One region of the Streptomyces solicathayae genome, then DNA from elsewhere that is predicted to be linked to it. Evidence: riboswitches for the same ligand, from Rfam matches in the RefSeq annotation. Region 1 holds a riboswitch; the other holds the start of a gene.
The links. A riboswitch is a leader RNA that binds a small molecule or an ion and turns the genes downstream of it on or off. The one in region 1 is predicted to bind ZMP and ZTP.
Positions count from the first base shown of each region.

Region 2: another riboswitch for ZMP and ZTP. It lies ahead of R2D22_RS14595 (serine hydroxymethyltransferase); the one in region 1 lies ahead of R2D22_RS02260 (bifunctional 5,10-methylenetetrahydrofolate dehydrogenase/5,10-methenyltetrahydrofolate cyclohydrolase).

Region 1 is NZ_CP137573.1:469,054-476,815, forward strand. It holds gene R2D22_RS02255 (ROK family protein) at 99-1,286, shown strand; gene R2D22_RS02260 (bifunctional 5,10-methylenetetrahydrofolate dehydrogenase/5,10-methenyltetrahydrofolate cyclohydrolase) at 1,313-2,170, opposite strand; ZMP/ZTP riboswitch at 2,198-2,288, opposite strand; gene R2D22_RS02265 (GAF domain-containing protein) at 2,429-3,712, shown strand; gene exaC (acetaldehyde dehydrogenase ExaC) at 3,758-5,281, shown strand; gene R2D22_RS02275 (MerR family transcriptional regulator) at 6,003-6,374, opposite strand; gene R2D22_RS02280 (SDR family NAD(P)-dependent oxidoreductase) at 6,401-7,168, opposite strand.
Region 2 is NZ_CP137573.1:3,225,700-3,233,461, forward strand. It holds gene R2D22_RS14575 (decaprenylphosphoryl-beta-D-ribose oxidase) at 1-1,340, shown strand, start outside; gene R2D22_RS14580 (decaprenylphospho-beta-D-erythro-pentofuranosid-2-ulose 2-reductase) at 1,375-2,130, shown strand; gene R2D22_RS14585 (2'-5' RNA ligase family protein) at 2,189-2,779, opposite strand; gene trpS (tryptophan--tRNA ligase) at 2,871-3,884, opposite strand; gene R2D22_RS14595 (serine hydroxymethyltransferase) at 3,963-5,225, opposite strand; ZMP/ZTP riboswitch at 5,294-5,384, opposite strand; gene rocD (ornithine--oxo-acid transaminase) at 5,492-6,697, shown strand; gene pdxR (MocR-like pyridoxine biosynthesis transcription factor PdxR) at 6,759-7,762, opposite strand, start outside.

The DNA.
Region 1 (7,762 bases):
GAAACACCCTCAGCGGCGGGTGTCCTCCCGCCTGCACGCCTGTTCGCCAGCGGGCCTCACCCATAAGATCCGGCCATGACCGCACCCGCAGGACCGTGGTGAGCGCGCGCAGACCGCCGCCGGCCGCGGAGAACACCCAGCAGGGGATCCGGCGGCGCAACCTCTCCCTCGTGCTGCGCACCGTGGCCGACCACGGGCCGCTGTCCCGGGCCGCCGTGGCCGGACGGATCGGGCTCACGCGGGCCGCGGTCTCCTCGCTGGTCGACGAGTTGATCCGGGCGGGCCTGCTGACGGAATTGGGGCTCGAGCAGTCCGGCGCGGTCGGCCGCCCCGGCAGCGCGCTGTCGCCGAGCGACCGCGGCCCGTGCGGCATCGGCGCCGAGGTGGGAATGGACCGGCTCGCCGCGATCGCCGTGGACCTGCGGGGCGACGTACGCGCCCGGGTGACGACCGAGGTCGACAACCGGAGCCGTCCGGCGGAGGCCGTGCTGGCCGAACTCGCCGCGCTGATCGACCGGGTGAGCGGCGACGCGCGGGCCGAGGGACTGCGACCGGCGGGGGTCGCGGTCGCCGTGCCGGGTCTCATCGCCCGCGACACCCGTACCGTCGTCCGCGCGCCGAACCTCGGCTGGCGCGACGTGGACCTGGGCGCGCACCTGCCGTACGGGTCCGCGCTGACGGTCGACAACGAGGCCAACGCCGGCGCGCTCGCCGAGCTCTGGCTGTCGGGCGTCACGGGCGACTTCGTCCATGTCTCGGCGGAGACCGGGATCGGCGCGGCCGTCGTCGTCGAGGGCCGGCTGCTGCGCGGCACGCACGGCTTCGCGGGCGAGCTGGGACACGTACCGGTGTGGCCGGACGGCCCGAAGTGCGCCTGCGGCGGGCGGGGTTGCCTGGAGCAGTACGCGGGCGAGGAGGCGCTGTCGCGGGCCGCGGGTCTCACCGCGCAGGGCCGCCCGGCGGCGCTGCTGCGGACGCTCGCGGACGCTGGTGACCCGGCGGCCCGCAGGGCGTTGCGGGCCGCGGGCACCGCGCTCGGCATCGCCCTGGCCGGGGCGGTGAACCTGCTCGACCCGCGCGCGGTGGTTCTCGGCGGCACGCTGACCGGCCTCGCGCCCTGGCTCCTGCCGTCCCTGGAGCGCGAGTTGACCCGCCGGACGGCTCGGGACGGAAGGCCCGTGCTGACGGTCTCCCGGCTCGGCACGGAGGGCCCGCTGCTGGGCGCGGCCCACTCCGTGGTCCGTGCCGTGCTCGACGACCCGGCGGGGCACGGGGGCGGCGGCTGAGCCGACGCCCCGGTGCCCGTGCATCGCTACTGCAGGCCGAGCTGCCGCTCCGCCGCCTCGACGGTCTGGGCCAGCAGGACGGCGATCGTCACCGGGCCGACGCCGCCCGGGACCGGGGTGATCAAGGAGGCGCGCTCGGCGGCGGACGCGAAGTCGACGTCGCCGATGTTGCCCGGGTTGTAGCCGGCGTCGATCACGACGGCGCCCGGCTTGATGTCCTCGCCCTTGATGAAGGCCGGCTTGCCGACCGCGGCGACGAGGATATCGGCCTCGCGCACGATCGAAGAGAGCTCGGTGGTGCGGGAGTGGCAGTAGGTGACGGTGGCGTCGCGGCCGAGGAGGAGCAGACCGGCCGGCTTGCCGAGGATCGCGCTGCGGCCCACGACGACGGCGCGCTTGCCGCTGAGCCCGACCTCGTACGCGTCGAGCAGTCGCATGATGCCGCCCGGGGTGCAGGAGACGAAGCCCGGCAGCCCGAAGCCCATCGCCGCGAAGGACGCCATGGTGACGCCGTCGACGTCCTTCTCCGGGACGATGGCCTCGAAGGCGGCGCGCTCGTCGATGTGCGGGCCGACGGGGTGCTGGAGCAGGATGCCGTGGACCTCGGGGTCGGCGGACAGCGCGGTGATCGCGGCGACGAGCTCCTCGGTGGTGGTGGCCGCGGGCAGCTCGACGTGCCGGGAGCGGATTCCGGCCTTCGCGCAGCGGTTCCGCTTCATCTTCACGTACGTGACAGAGGCCGGGTCCTCGCCGACGAGCACGGTGGCGAGGCACGGCGTCACACCGGTGCGGCGGGTGATCTCGGCGGCGCGGGCGGCGGTTTCCTCGGCCGTGCGACGGGCGAGCGCGGTGCCGTCCATGAGGGACACGGTGCTGGTGGACATGGGCCACTCCTGGGATGCGACTTCGATGGGAATCGCCCAGGCGCGCGGCAGTCGGACCTCGGTCCGTCGGGCCGCTCCCCGGTGGTGATCCACCCAAGCGCCAGTCACGGCCCGAGGCCCACTCTACGTGACCGGCACCGTGGCGGACCGGCCAGGGCCGGGCCGGGGCCGTGCCGGGACGCTTGTCGGCGGGCGGCTCCGGCACCACGATGGCGGCCACGGGGACGACGGGCTTGACGACCTCGGCGGGAGGCCGATGTGAGCGACACCTGGGCGGCGGGGCGGGAGCCGGACGTACGGGCGGTGCGCCGGGCGCACGAGGTGTTCACCTCGGGCGGCGAGCTGCGCCGCCCGCCGGTGCGCGAGCTGGTCGCCGCGTCGTGGCGGCGCTCGGCGCGGGCCCGGGTCAGCCCGGACGGGGCGGCGTGCGTGGAACTGGGCGACGGCGACCTCGCCGCGTACCGGGAGGGGCATCCGCTGGCGGCCGCGATGCCGGTGATCCGCGAGCTGATGGGCGCGTACGCGACGGACGGGGAGCACCTTCTCGCGGTCTGCGACGCGGCGGGCCGGATGCTGTGGGTGGAGGGCCACCCCACCACGCTGCGCAGGGCGGACGGCATGAACTTCGTGGCGGGCGCCCGCTGGTCGGAGTCGGCGGCCGGGACGAACGCGCCCGGCACCGCGATCGCCGTGGACCGTCCGGTGCAGGTCTTCGCCGCCGAACACTTCCGGCGGCGGGTGCAGGCGTGGACGTGCGCGGCCGCCCCGGTCCACGATCCGCACACCGGCCGGCTGCTCGGCGCGGTCGACATCACCGGCGGCGACGGGCTCGCCCATCCGCACAGCCTGGCGTTCGTGCAGGCGGTGGCGCGGGCGGCGGAGTCGCAGCTGGCGCTGCGTGCTCCGGCGGTCCGCGCCGACCGGCTGCGGCTGACCGCGCTCGGCCGGGACGAGGCGCTGCTGCGGACGGGTGGCCGGACGTTGCGGCTGAGCCGCCGGCACAGCGAGATCCTGGTCGTGCTGGCCCACCGCCCGGAGGGCGTGACCGGCGACGAACTGCTGGCGCAGCTGTACGAGGACGAGTCGGTCACCCCGGTGACGCTGCGCGCGGAACTGTCCCGGCTGCGCGGGCTGCTCGGCCCCGAGGCGCTCCGCTCGCGCCCGTACCGCCTCTCGACGGAGGTGGACGCGGACTTCGCCGCGGTCGACCGCCGGCTGGCCTCCGGCGCGGTCGCGGCCGCACTCGGCGGCTACCCGGGGCCGCTGCTGCCGGGTTCGCGCGCGCCCGGCGTCGTACGGCTGCGGGAGCGGCTCGCTGACCGGCTGCGGGCGGCGCTGGCGGACCGGGCGGATCCGGGGCTGCTCGCGGACTGGGCGTACAGCGCGTGGGGCGAGGACGACGTGGAGATGTGGCGGGCGCTGGCGGCGGCGGTCCCGGCCGCGCAGCGGCCTCCGGTGCTGGCCCGGCTGCACGCCCTGGACGCGGAACTGTCCGCGGGCGCAACGGGGTTGCAACGTCCGGGTCCGCACACTCGGCGGTGAGCGCCGGCCAGGGACGGCCGGCGCGGCCCGAAGGAGGCCCCGCAGATGACCCGTTTCGCCGCACCCGGCACCGACGGCGCGCTCATGTCGTACCGGTCGCGCTACGACCACTGGATCGGCGGCGAGTACGTCGCCCCGGCCAGGGGCCAGTACTTCGAGAACCCGAGCCCGGTCGACGGCCGGCCGTTCACCGAGATCGCCCGCGGCACCGCGGAGGACGTCGAGCGCGCCCTCGACGCCGCGCACGCGGCGGCGCCGGGGTGGGGCCGCACAGCTCCGACGGAGCGCGCGAACGTCCTGCTGAAGATCGCGGACCGGATGGAGGCCCACCTGCCGGAGCTGGCTGTCGCGGAGAGCTGGGAGAACGGCAAGCCGGTGCGCGAGACGCTGGCGGCCGACATCCCGCTGGCCATCGACCACTTCCGCTACTTCGCGGGCGCGCTGCGCGGCCAGGAGGGCTCGCTCAGTGAGGTCGACGACGACACGGTGGCGTACCACTTCCACGAGCCGCTGGGCGTGGTCGCCCAGATCATCCCGTGGAACTTCCCGATCCTGATGGCGGTCTGGAAGCTGGCCCCGGCGCTGGCGGCCGGGAACGCGGTGGTCCTGAAGCCGGCCGAGCAGACCCCGGCCTCGGTGCACTACTTGATGAGCCTGATCGCGGACCTGCTGCCGCCGGGCGTGGTCAACATCGTCAACGGCTTCGGCGCGGAGGCGGGCAAGCCTCTGGCGTCGTCGCCGCGGGTCGCGAAGATCGCCTTCACGGGCGAGACCACGACGGGCCGGCTGATCATGCAGTACGCCTCCGAGAACATCAAACCGGTCACCCTGGAACTCGGCGGCAAGTCGCCGAACATCTTCTTCGACGACGTGTGGGCGGCGGACGACGACTTCCGCGACAAGGCGCTCGAGGGCTTCACGATGTTCGCCCTCAACCAGGGCGAGGTCTGCACCTGCCCGTCCAGGGCCCTGATCCAGCGCGGCCACTACAGCGAGTTCCTGGAGGCGGCGGTCGCCCGCACGGAGAAGATCCTGCCGGGCCACCCGCTGGACACCGACACGATGATCGGCGCCCAGGCGTCCAACGACCAGCTCCAGAAGATCCTCTCCTACCTGGACATCGGCCAGCAGGAGGGCGCGAAGATCCTGACGGGCGGTCAGCGCATCGAGCACGACGGCGAACTGGCCGGCGGCTACTACGTCCAGCCCACGATCTTCGAGGGCGACAACCGCATGCGGATCTTCCAGGAGGAGATCTTCGGCCCGGTCGTCGCGGTCACGTCCTTCACCGACTTCGACGACGCGATCACCACGGCCAACGACACCCTGTACGGCCTCGGCGCGGGCGTCTGGACCCGCGACATCAACACCGCCTACCGCGCAGGCCGCGCCATCCAGGCCGGCCGCGTGTGGACCAACTGCTACCACGCCTACCCGGCCCACGCCGCCTTCGGCGGCTACAAGCAGTCGGGCATCGGCCGCGAGACCCACAAGATGATGCTGGACCACTACCAGCAGACGAAGAATCTGCTGGTGTCGTACTCACCGAAGAAGCTCGGCTTCTTCTAGCGACACGAAGGAAGGCACCTGAACTGGGCTTTCGCACACCAGCAGCCCCTCGCGTGCCCCGCCCGTGAAAGGGCCGCGTTCACGTCGAAACTCCCCGGCCGGGCAGCGGAGCCGGAACGGGCGCCGGCGAGTTCGGCGTCGACCGGGATGCCGTGCGCCGGTGATCGTGAGGCAACGGCAGGGTGACGGGGGCGGGGCCTTGCCCGTGGCGGCGGCAGGACCCTGATGTCGGGTCTTCGGGGACGGTCCCTCGGAGACCCGACGCTTCCCGTTGAGCGCGAACCGGGGCAGGGAATGCCTCGGCCCTTCGCCACCGCATGGTCCCGAGTGGCGCACCTCAGGCCGGACCGGACTAGCTAGCCAGATGCGTCGTACGCGGACCCTGTCACGGGGCTGATGAACGGGAGCCCGGCGGCGAACGCCGCGGTGCGCAGGGTGGTGTCGGTGTTGACGATGCTCGCGGCGGGGCTGTCGGTCGGGTCCAGCAGCCGATGACGGTGATCGGGCAGTTCGGCAAGCGGGTCTTGAGCTGGGTGTACAGCGCGTCGGCCGCCCCGGCGATCGTGGGCCGGCTGCCGCGGTTGTCGTTGTGGCCGCCCCAGACGATAAGCCGGGCGGGGTTCCATGCGATGACGTCGGCGGCCGCGCGGGCGCCGAACGTGACGTCCGAGCCGGGGGTGATGTAGGCCTCTGGGTTCGACCGCGGTCCTGGGAGAACCAGTCAGGCCACCGGGCGGATCAGGCCGCCGGCCTTCTGCCGAAGTGCAGCTTCCAGCCGATCGCGGGTCTCGGTCTGGGCGGCGATCCGCTCGTTGAGGACTGCCAGTCGTTCCAATGCAACACGCAGACCCGTGTCCGAGGGCGATGCGGCAGCCACATCACCATCCAGGCACGGCAGGAACACACGCACGTCGTCCAAGGTGAGCCCGGCGGCCAGCAGGTAGCGGATGTTGCGGACCCGCAGCACTGACTGCTCGTCGTAGATGCGGTAGCCATTGGCGGCCCGCTCGGAGGAGATCAGGCCCGCCTGCTCGTAGTGCCGCAGCGCACGGGCGGTCGTCCCGGTCGCTTTGGCCAGCTCGCCGATCTGCATCCGTCCCACCTCCCGGGCCACTTTTATCACGCCACGACGGCTCCGCCGTCGACCGGGAGTACGACTCCGGTGACGAACGACGCCTCCGGTGCAGCAAGCTGGGTGACCGCCCAGGCCACCTCCTCGGGTCGGCCGATCCGGCCCAGCGGGGTGTGTGCCAACTGCCATTCCCGTACTGCGGCCGTTCGCTCCGGCGTCAGGCCCTGATGTTCGCCGATGGGGGTGTCGATCGCGCCGGGGGCGACAGCCACGACCCGGATCCCACGGGGTGCCAGCTCGACCGCCCAGCTGCGGGTCAGCAATTCCAGGGCGGTCTTGGTCGCGGCATAGACCGAGCTGCCCGGCCAGGCCCGCTGCCCCACCGACGTGCTGACATTGAGAATCACCCCGCCCGACGCCTCCAGGAGCGGCAGCGCTGCCTGGGCCAGCAGGATGGGGGCGATGAGGTTGGTGGCAAGCTGCGCCGCGATCATCTCCGGCGTCAGCGTGCCGAGGGTGCCGCTGCGCACGATGCCGGCGTTGTTGACCAGCACGTCCAGCCGGCCATGTGTCTCCCGTACAGCGTGGATGATTCGCTCGGGCTCGCCCCCGGCGGTGATGTCGGCGGCCAGCGGCTTGATCCGGCCGTGCCCGGCAGCGGTCTCCTTGAGCGGTTCCGTGCGCCGTCCGATCGCGACTACGTGGGCGCCCTCGGCGGCGAAGGCGCGGGCGGTGGCCCGGCCGATCCCGGTGCCCGCCCCGGTGATGGCGACGACCCTGCTGCTCTGTGGTGCGGTGCTGTTCATGCCGGTCATCGTTCAACCCTGCCGCCAGCGGCAAGGTCAAGCAGCTGTCCTCGTGCGACCAGCGGTCAACGGTCCACCGGGGACCGGCCACCAGACCCGTGTGCTGCCCTCTCTCGTCGGCGTGATCCGGGGTGTCGAAGACATCCGCTGCCGGGTCAGCGGTCTGATCAGTAGTCATGGCGGACTGACGACCGGCGCCGCCGGGCGTACTGACACTCAGTCGATCGGCGAGACCAACCACCCCATCGACCATGAACCGGGATTTCCTGTACGCGTCCCCGACGGACGTTCAGGGGATGCACGGCACAACCGTGTTCCGTACCTTCGATGTCGGCGCCCGGACAGGACGGTGCGCCACGTCGGGCCCGTCTCGCGTCCCTCGCACGTACGCGAGGCCGGTCGTGACTCTCCAACCGGCCCTCGGTGGTGGTCGCGCGGCGGAGGTCCTTGCGGTGGAGCTGCTCGTCGTCAGGCCCGGCGCCGGAGAGGTCCCCCAGCCCTCGAGGCTGGTCTGCTCGCCCTCCTGCGAAGGGCTGGAGGCTGACGTCGGCGGGCACGAGGATCCGTCCGTATCTCCGGCACCGCCGTCTTGGCCGGAGGATC
Region 2 (7,762 bases), 2.8 Mb from region 1:
ACGTCGTACCGATGACCGGCTGGGGCCGTACCGCCCCGACGCTCGCGTGTGTGATCCGACCCCGCTCGTACGAGGAGGCCGCAGCCACGGTCCGCTCCTGCGGACCGCGCGGCTCGATCGCCCGCGGCCTGGGCCGCGCGTACGGGGACGCCGCGCAGAACGCCGGCGGCGTGGTCCTCGACATGACCGGCCTGGACCGGATCCGCTCCATCGACACGACCCGGGGCATCGTGGTCTGCGACGCCGGCGTCAGCCTGCACCGGCTGATGGAGGTCCTGCTGCCGCTCGGCTGGTTCGTGCCCGTCACCCCCGGGACCCGCTACGTCACCGTCGGCGGTGCGATCGGCGCGGACATCCACGGCAAGAACCATCATGTCTCGGGCTCCTTCTCCCGCCATGTCACCTCACTGCGGCTGCTCACCGCCGACGGTGGCGTCCGCTCGGCGGCCCGTGGCACCGAGCTGTTCGACGCGACCGCCGGCGGCATGGGCCTGACCGGCGTGATCCTGTCCGCGACGATCGAACTGCTGCCGGTCGAGACCTCGCTGATGTCCGTCGACACCGAGCGGGCGACCGACCTCGACGACCTGATGACCCGGCTCACCGCCACCGACCACCGGTACCGCTACTCGGTCGCCTGGATCGACCTGCTCGCCCGCGGCGCCGCGACCGGCCGGGCCGTCCTCACCCGCGGCGACCACGCCGCGTACGACGCGCTGCCGCGCCGCGCCCGCCGCGCGCCGCTCGCCTTCCGGCCCGGGCAGCTTCCCGCCGCGCCGGCGTACGTCCCCGAGGGGCTGCTCGGACGCACCACGGTCGGCCTGTTCAACGAGCTCTGGTACCGCAAGGCCCCGCGCCGCTCGACCGGCCGGCTCCAGCGGCTCTCCGCCTTCTTCCACCCGCTCGACGGCGTCCCGCACTGGAACCGGGTCTACGGCCGCAGCGGCTTCGTCCAGTACCAGTTCGTCGTCGGGTACGGGCAGGAGGACGCCCTGCGCCAGGTGGTACGGCGGATCGCGCGCCGCGGCTGCCCGTCGTTCCTCGCCGTGCTGAAGCGGTTCGGCGAGGGCGACCCGGGCTGGCTGTCGTTCCCGATGCCCGGCTGGACGCTCGCCCTCGACATCCCGGCGAACCTCAGCGGACTCGGCGTGTTCCTCGACGAGCTCGACGAGGTGGTCGCGTCGGCGGGCGGCCGGGTGTACCTGGCGAAGGACTCCCGGATGCGGCCCGAGCTGCTGGCCGCGATGTACCCCCGGCTCGCCGACTTCCGCGCCCTGCGTGCGGAGCTGGACCCGCGGTCCGTCTTCAGGTCGGACCTGTCCCGCCGCCTGGGCCTGTGACGGCCCCGGCGACCCCTCTGAGGAGCGTGAACCCATGAAGGACGCCTTCGGTGCGCCGCAGTCCCTGCTCGTGCTCGGCGGCACGTCCGAGATCGGGCTGGCCACCGCCCGCCGACTCGTCGCCCGCCGCACCCGTACGGTCTGGCTGGCCGGCCGGCCCTCCCCCGCGCTGACCGCCGCCGCGCAGTCGCTGCGCGACCTCGGCGCGGAGGTGCACACCGTCCCCTTCGACGCACTGGACACCGCGTCCCACGAGGAGCGGCTCGGCAAGCTGTTCACGGAGGGGGACATCGACATGGTGCTGCTCGCCTTCGGTGTCCTCGGCGACCAGACCCACGACGAGGACGAGCCGCTCGCCGCCGTCCGGGTCGCGCAGACCAACTACACGGGCGCGGTCTCCGCCGGACTGGTGTGCGCGAAGGCGCTGCAGTCGCAGGGGCACGGCTCGCTGGTCGTGCTGTCGTCGGTGGCCGGCGAGCGGGCCCGGCGGGCGAACTTCATCTACGGCTCGTCGAAGGCCGGCCTGGACGCCTTCGCGCAGGGCCTCGGGGACGCGCTGCACGGCACCGGGGTGCACGTGATGGTGGTCCGGCCGGGGTTCGTGCGGACGAAGATGACGCGGGGGCTCGCGGAGGCGCCGCTGGCGACGACCCCGGAGGCGGTCGCCCTGGCGGTCGAGCTGGGCCTTCGGCGGCGCGCCGAGACGGTGTGGGTGCCGGGGGCGCTGCGCGTGGTGATGTCGGCGCTGCGGCACGTGCCGCGGCCGCTGTTCCGCCGCCTGCCGCTGTGAGCCGCCGGGCCCGGGACGTCGGGCCCCGAACCCTGGGCCCCGGGCCTGGGCCGGGGGCCTACGCCTGCGTCGGGGCCGGCTCGTCGACCGGGGAGCTCTGCGCGGGGACGGCCGGCGCGGTGGGGCCGGCACCGAACTCGTACACCCGCAGCTTGCGCCAGACCCCGTCCGGCCCCTGCTCGTACAGGGCGAAGGACGCGCAGGTCCAGGCCGCCTCGAAGTCGGCCAGCTCCGCGTACGCCCGGTCCATCGCCTCCTCGGAGATGCCGTGCGCGACGGTGACGTGCGGGTGGTACGGGAACTGCAGCTCGCGCACCAGCGGACCGGACGCGTCACGGGCCCGCTCCTGCAGCCAGGAGCACGCGGACGTGCCCTCGGCGAGCCGGACGAAGACCACCGGGGACAGCGGACGGAACGTTCCGGTGCCGCTGAGCCGCATCGGGAAGGGCCGCGCGGCCGCCGCGACCTCGGCGAGGTGCGCCTCGATCGCGGGCAGCCGCTCGGGGTCGGCCTCGGTCGGCGGGACGAGGGTGACGTGCGTGGGGATGCCGTGCGCGGCGGGATCCCCGAAGCCCGCGCGCCGCTCCTGGAGCAGGCTGCCGTAGGGCTCCGGGACCGCGATCGAAACGCCGAGCGTTACGGTCCCCACGTCGTTCTCCTCCGTCGTCGGTCGAATGGTGTGCGGTGGTGCAGCCGCCAGTGTGCGGCCTGCACCCCCCTCTGGGCCAGGGTCCTTGGACTCAGTGCTTGGCGGGCAGGAAGCCCACCCGCTCGTAGGTCTGCGCCAGCGTCTCCGCGGCGACCGCCCGGGCCTTCTCCGCTCCCTTGGCCAGGACCGCGTCCAGCGTCTCCGGGTCGTCCAGGTATTCCTGGGTCCGGCTGCGGAACGGAGTGACGAAGTCCACCATCACCTCGGCGAGGTCGGTCTTCAGCGCGCCGTACATCTTGCCCTCGTAGCTCTTCTCCAGCTCGGGGATCCCGGTGCCGGTGAGCGTGGACATGATGCTGAGCAGGTTGGAGACGCCCGGCTTGTTCTCCGCGTCGAAGCGGATCACGGTGTCGGTGTCGGTGACCGCGCTCTTGACCTTCTTCGCGGTCGTCTTCGGCTCGTCGAGGAGGTTGATCAGACCCTTCGGCGTGGACGCCGACTTGCTCATCTTGATCGTCGGGTCCTGGAGGTCGTAGATCTTCGCCGTCTCCTTGAGGATGTACGGCGCCGGGATCGTGAACGTGTCCCCGAAGCGGCCGTTGAAGCGCTCCGCGAGGTCGCGGGTCAGCTCGATGTGCTGGCGCTGGTCCTCGCCGACCGGGACCTCGTTGGCCTGGTACAGCAGGATGTCCGCGACCTGGAGGATCGGGTACGTGAAGAGGCCGACGGTCGCCCGGTCGGCGCCCTGCTTGGCGGACTTGTCCTTGAACTGCGTCATGCGGGAGGCCTCGCCGAAGCCGGTGAGGCAGTTCATCACCCAGGCGAGCTGCGCGTGCTCGGGGACGTGGCTCTGGACGAAGAGCGTGCAGCGTTCCGGGTCGAGACCGGCGGCCAGCAGCTGGGCCGCGGCCAGCCGGGTGTTGGCGCGCAGCTCCGCGGGGTCCTGCGGAACGGTGATCGCATGCAGGTCGACGACCATGTAGAAGGCGTCGTGGGTCTCCTGCAGGGCGACCCACTGGCGGACCGCGCCGAGATAGTTGCCGAGGTGGAACGAGCCTGCGGTGGGCTGGATTCCGGAGAGCACGCGAGGACTGTCAGAGGCCATGCTCATCATTCTCTCAGGTGCGGGACGCGCTCCGGACAGACCCGGGCGGACGCACGCACGTCCGCCCGGGCCCGGTGATCAGACCGGCAGACCGGGGGCCGGGTAGGCGGCCATCAGCTCGGCGACCTCGGCGCGGATCGCGGTCAGCGCGGCCTCGTCGCCGGTTGCCGCGGCGGCGACGCCGCGGTCGATCCACTCGGCGACCTGCGCCATGTGCTCGGTGCCCAGGCCGCGGGAGGTCAGCGACGGGGTGCCGATGCGGACGCCGGACGGGTCGAAGGGCTTGCGCGGGTCGTACGGCACCGTGTTGTAGTTCACGACGATCCCGGCCCGGTCGAGCGCCTTCGCGGCGACCTTGCCCGGGACCTCCTTGGGCGTGAGGTCCATCAGGATCAGGTGGTTGTCGGTGCCGCCGGAGACCAGGTCGAAGCCGCGGGCGAGCAGCGCCTCGGCGAGGGCCTTGGCGTTGGCGACGACGGCCTCGGCGTAGGCCCGGAAGGACGGCTGGGCCGCCTCGCGCAGGGCGACCGCGATCGCGGCGGTGGTCTGGTTGTGCGGGCCTCCCTGGAGGCCCGGGAAGACGGCCTTGTCGACGGCCTTGGCGTGCTCCTCGCGGCACATCAGCATGGCGCCGCGCGGGCCGCGCAGGGTCTTGTGGGTGGTCGTCGAGATGACGTCGGCGTACGGCACCGGCGACGGGTGGGCGCCGCCCGCGATCAGGCCGGCGATGTGCGCGACGTCGGCGACGAGGACCGCGCCCGCCTCCTGGGCGATCTCGCCGAAGGCCGCGAAGTCGATGGTGCGGGGCAGCGCGGTGCCGCCGCAGAAGATCACCTTCGGGCGTTCCTTCATGGCGAGTTCGCGGACCTGGTCGAAGTCGATGAGCCCGTTGTCCTGGCGTACGCCGTACTGCACGCCCCGGAACCACTTGCCGGTCGCGGAGACGCCCCAGCCGTGGGTGAGGTGGCCGCCCATCGGCAGGGCCATGCCCATGACCGTGTCGCCGGGCTCGGCGAAGGCGAGGTAGACGGCGAGGTTGGCCGGGGAGCCGGAGTAGGGCTGGACGTTGGCGTGGTCGACGCCGAAGAGGCTCCTGGCGCGCTCGATCGCCAGCGACTCGACCTGGTCGATGTTCTGCTGGCCCTCGTAGTAGCGGCGGCCGGGGTAGCCCTCGCTGTACTTGTTCTGCAGGACGGTCCCGGACGCCTCCAGGACGGCCTGGGAGACGTAGTTCTCGCTGGGGATGAGCCGGAGCGTCTCGGCCTGGAGCCGTTCCTCGGCGCCGACGAGGGCGGCGAGTTCGGGGTCGGTGACGGCGAGTGCGGGATGGGGCGTGGTCATGGCGTGCCTCCGGGCGGTTCGGCGGATCCCGGGGCGCTGCGCTCGCGGCACCACACGGGACGGGTCTCCCGTGATGCCCAGGCGAGCGGCACCTCGTGCGGTCTGCCGCGCACGGCTCCCCCGGGGTCGCTTCCCCGTACGCCAGTCGCCGTGCGTGTTTCCAGACTAGCGGGCGCGCCGTCACCGAGGTTTCTTCGTCCAGCATCCGAGCGACGATAGAAACAGGGCTCACACCCGCCCCTGGCCGCAGGACGAACGGAGATCCCGTGTCGAGGACGCAAGACGCGATCGCTTCCGCGGAGGCGCACAGCGCGCACAACTACCACCCGCTGCCCGTGGTCGTCGCCACGGCCGAAGGCGCGTGGATGACCGATGTCGAGGGCCGCCGCTATCTCGACATGCTCGCCGGGTACTCGGCGCTGAACTTCGGGCACGGCAACCGGCGACTGCTGGACGCGGCGCGCGCGCAGCTGGAGCGGGTGACGCTCACCTCGCGGGCGTTCCACCACGACCGGTTCGCCGAGTTCTGCACGCGCCTGGCCGAGCTGTGCGGCAAGGAGATGGTGCTGCCGATGAACACCGGGGCGGAGGCGGTCGAGACGGCCGTGAAGACCGCCCGGAAGTGGGGCTACGAGGTGAAGGGCGTGCCAGACGGGCACGCGAAGATCGTGGTCGCGGCGAACAACTTCCACGGCCGCACGACGACGATCGTGAGCTTCTCGACGGACCACGAGGCGCGCGACCACTACGGCCCGTACACGCCGGGCTTCGAGATCGTCCCGTACGGCGATCTGACGGCGATGGCGAACGCGGTCACCGCCCACACGGTCGCCGTGCTGCTCGAACCGATCCAGGGCGAGGCCGGGGTGCTGGTGCCGCCGGCCGGCTATCTGCGCGGGGTGCGGGAGCTGACCCGCCGGAAGAACGTGCTGTTCATGGCGGACGAGATCCAGTCGGGTCTGGGCCGTACCGGGCGGACCTTCGCGTGCGAGCACGAGGACGTCGTGCCCGACGTGTACATCCTGGGGAAGGCGCTGGGCGGCGGCGTCGTGCCGGTCTCGGCGGTGGTCGCGGACCGGGACGTGCTCGGGGTCTTCGCACCGGGCGAGCACGGCTCGACGTTCGGCGGGAACCCGCTGGCCTGCGCGGTGGCCCTGGAGGTGATCGCGATGCTGCGCACCGGCGAGTACCAGCAGCGCGCGGCGGAGCTGGGCGAGCACCTGCACGCCGAGCTGAACCTGCTGGTGGGCGGCGGCGCGGTGGAGGCGGTCCGCGGTCGCGGGCTGTGGGCGGGCGTGGACATCGTCCCGTCGCGCGGCACCGGGCGGGAGATCTCGGAGAAGCTGATGGAGCGGGGCGTCCTGGTGAAGGACACCCACGGCTCGACGATCCGGCTCGCGCCGCCGCTGGTGATCGGCAAGGAGGACCTGGACTGGGGTCTGGAGCAGCTGCGGGCGGTGCTGTCGGACTGACGTCCGGTCGGGAGCAGCGGGGCGGGGCGGGTGCCGTGGTTCCTGGACGGCGCCCGGCCCGTCACTCCCCCGACTCTCCCGACTCCCCCGGCAGCACCCGGCACAGTGCCTCCAGCGCGCCCGGCCAGGCGCTGTCCGTCGGGGTGGCGTAGCCGACGACCAGGCCGTCCATGGTGTGCGGGGTCGAGGGGTGGCGGAAGGCGTCGACGCCGAGCACCGAGAGGCCCTGCCACGCCGCCGCGCGCAGCACCGCCCGCTCGGTGCCCGGCGGGAGCGGGAGCACGGCGTGCAGGCCGGCCGCGATGCCGCTCACGCGGATGTCCGGGGCCCGCTCGGCCAGCGCCGCCACCAGCTGGTCGCGCCGCCGCCGGTAGCGCAGCCGCATCGCGCGTACGTGCCGGTCGTACGCCCCCGAGGCGAGGAAGTCCGCGAAGGTCAGCTGGTCGAGGGCGCCGCAGTGCCAGTCGACCGGGCCCTTGGCCGCAGCGACCTCGCCGACCAGCGCCTCAGGCAGGACCATCCAGGCCAGCCGGAGCGCCGGGGCGAGCGACTTGCTCGCCGTGCCCAGGTAGACGACCCGCTCCGGGTCGAGTCCCTGCAGGGCGCCCACCTGCTGGCGGTCGTAGCGGAACTCGCCGTCGTAGTCGTCCTCCAGGACCAGCCCGCCGGTCGTGCGGGCCCAGTCGACCGCCGCCGCGCGCCGGTCGGGGTGCAGCGCCCCGCCGAGCGGGAACTGGTGGGCCGGTGTCATCAGCACCGCTCCGACGCCTTTCAGCGACGCCAACTCCCCGGTCCGCGTGCCCCGTTCGTCGGAGCCGAGGGCGGGCAGCCGCAGTCCCGCGCCGGTCAGCAGGTCCCAGTGCACGTCGAGCCCGTACGACTCGACCGCGATCTCCCGGACCTTCCGCGCCCGCAGCACCTTCCCGAGCAGCATCAGTCCGTGCGCGAAGCCGGAGCAGACCACGATCCGTTCGGGGCTCGCGTACACGCCGCGGGCCCGTGCGAGGTACTCGGCGAGCGCGGTGCGCAGTTCGACGCGGCCGCGCGGATCGCCGTACCCGAAGG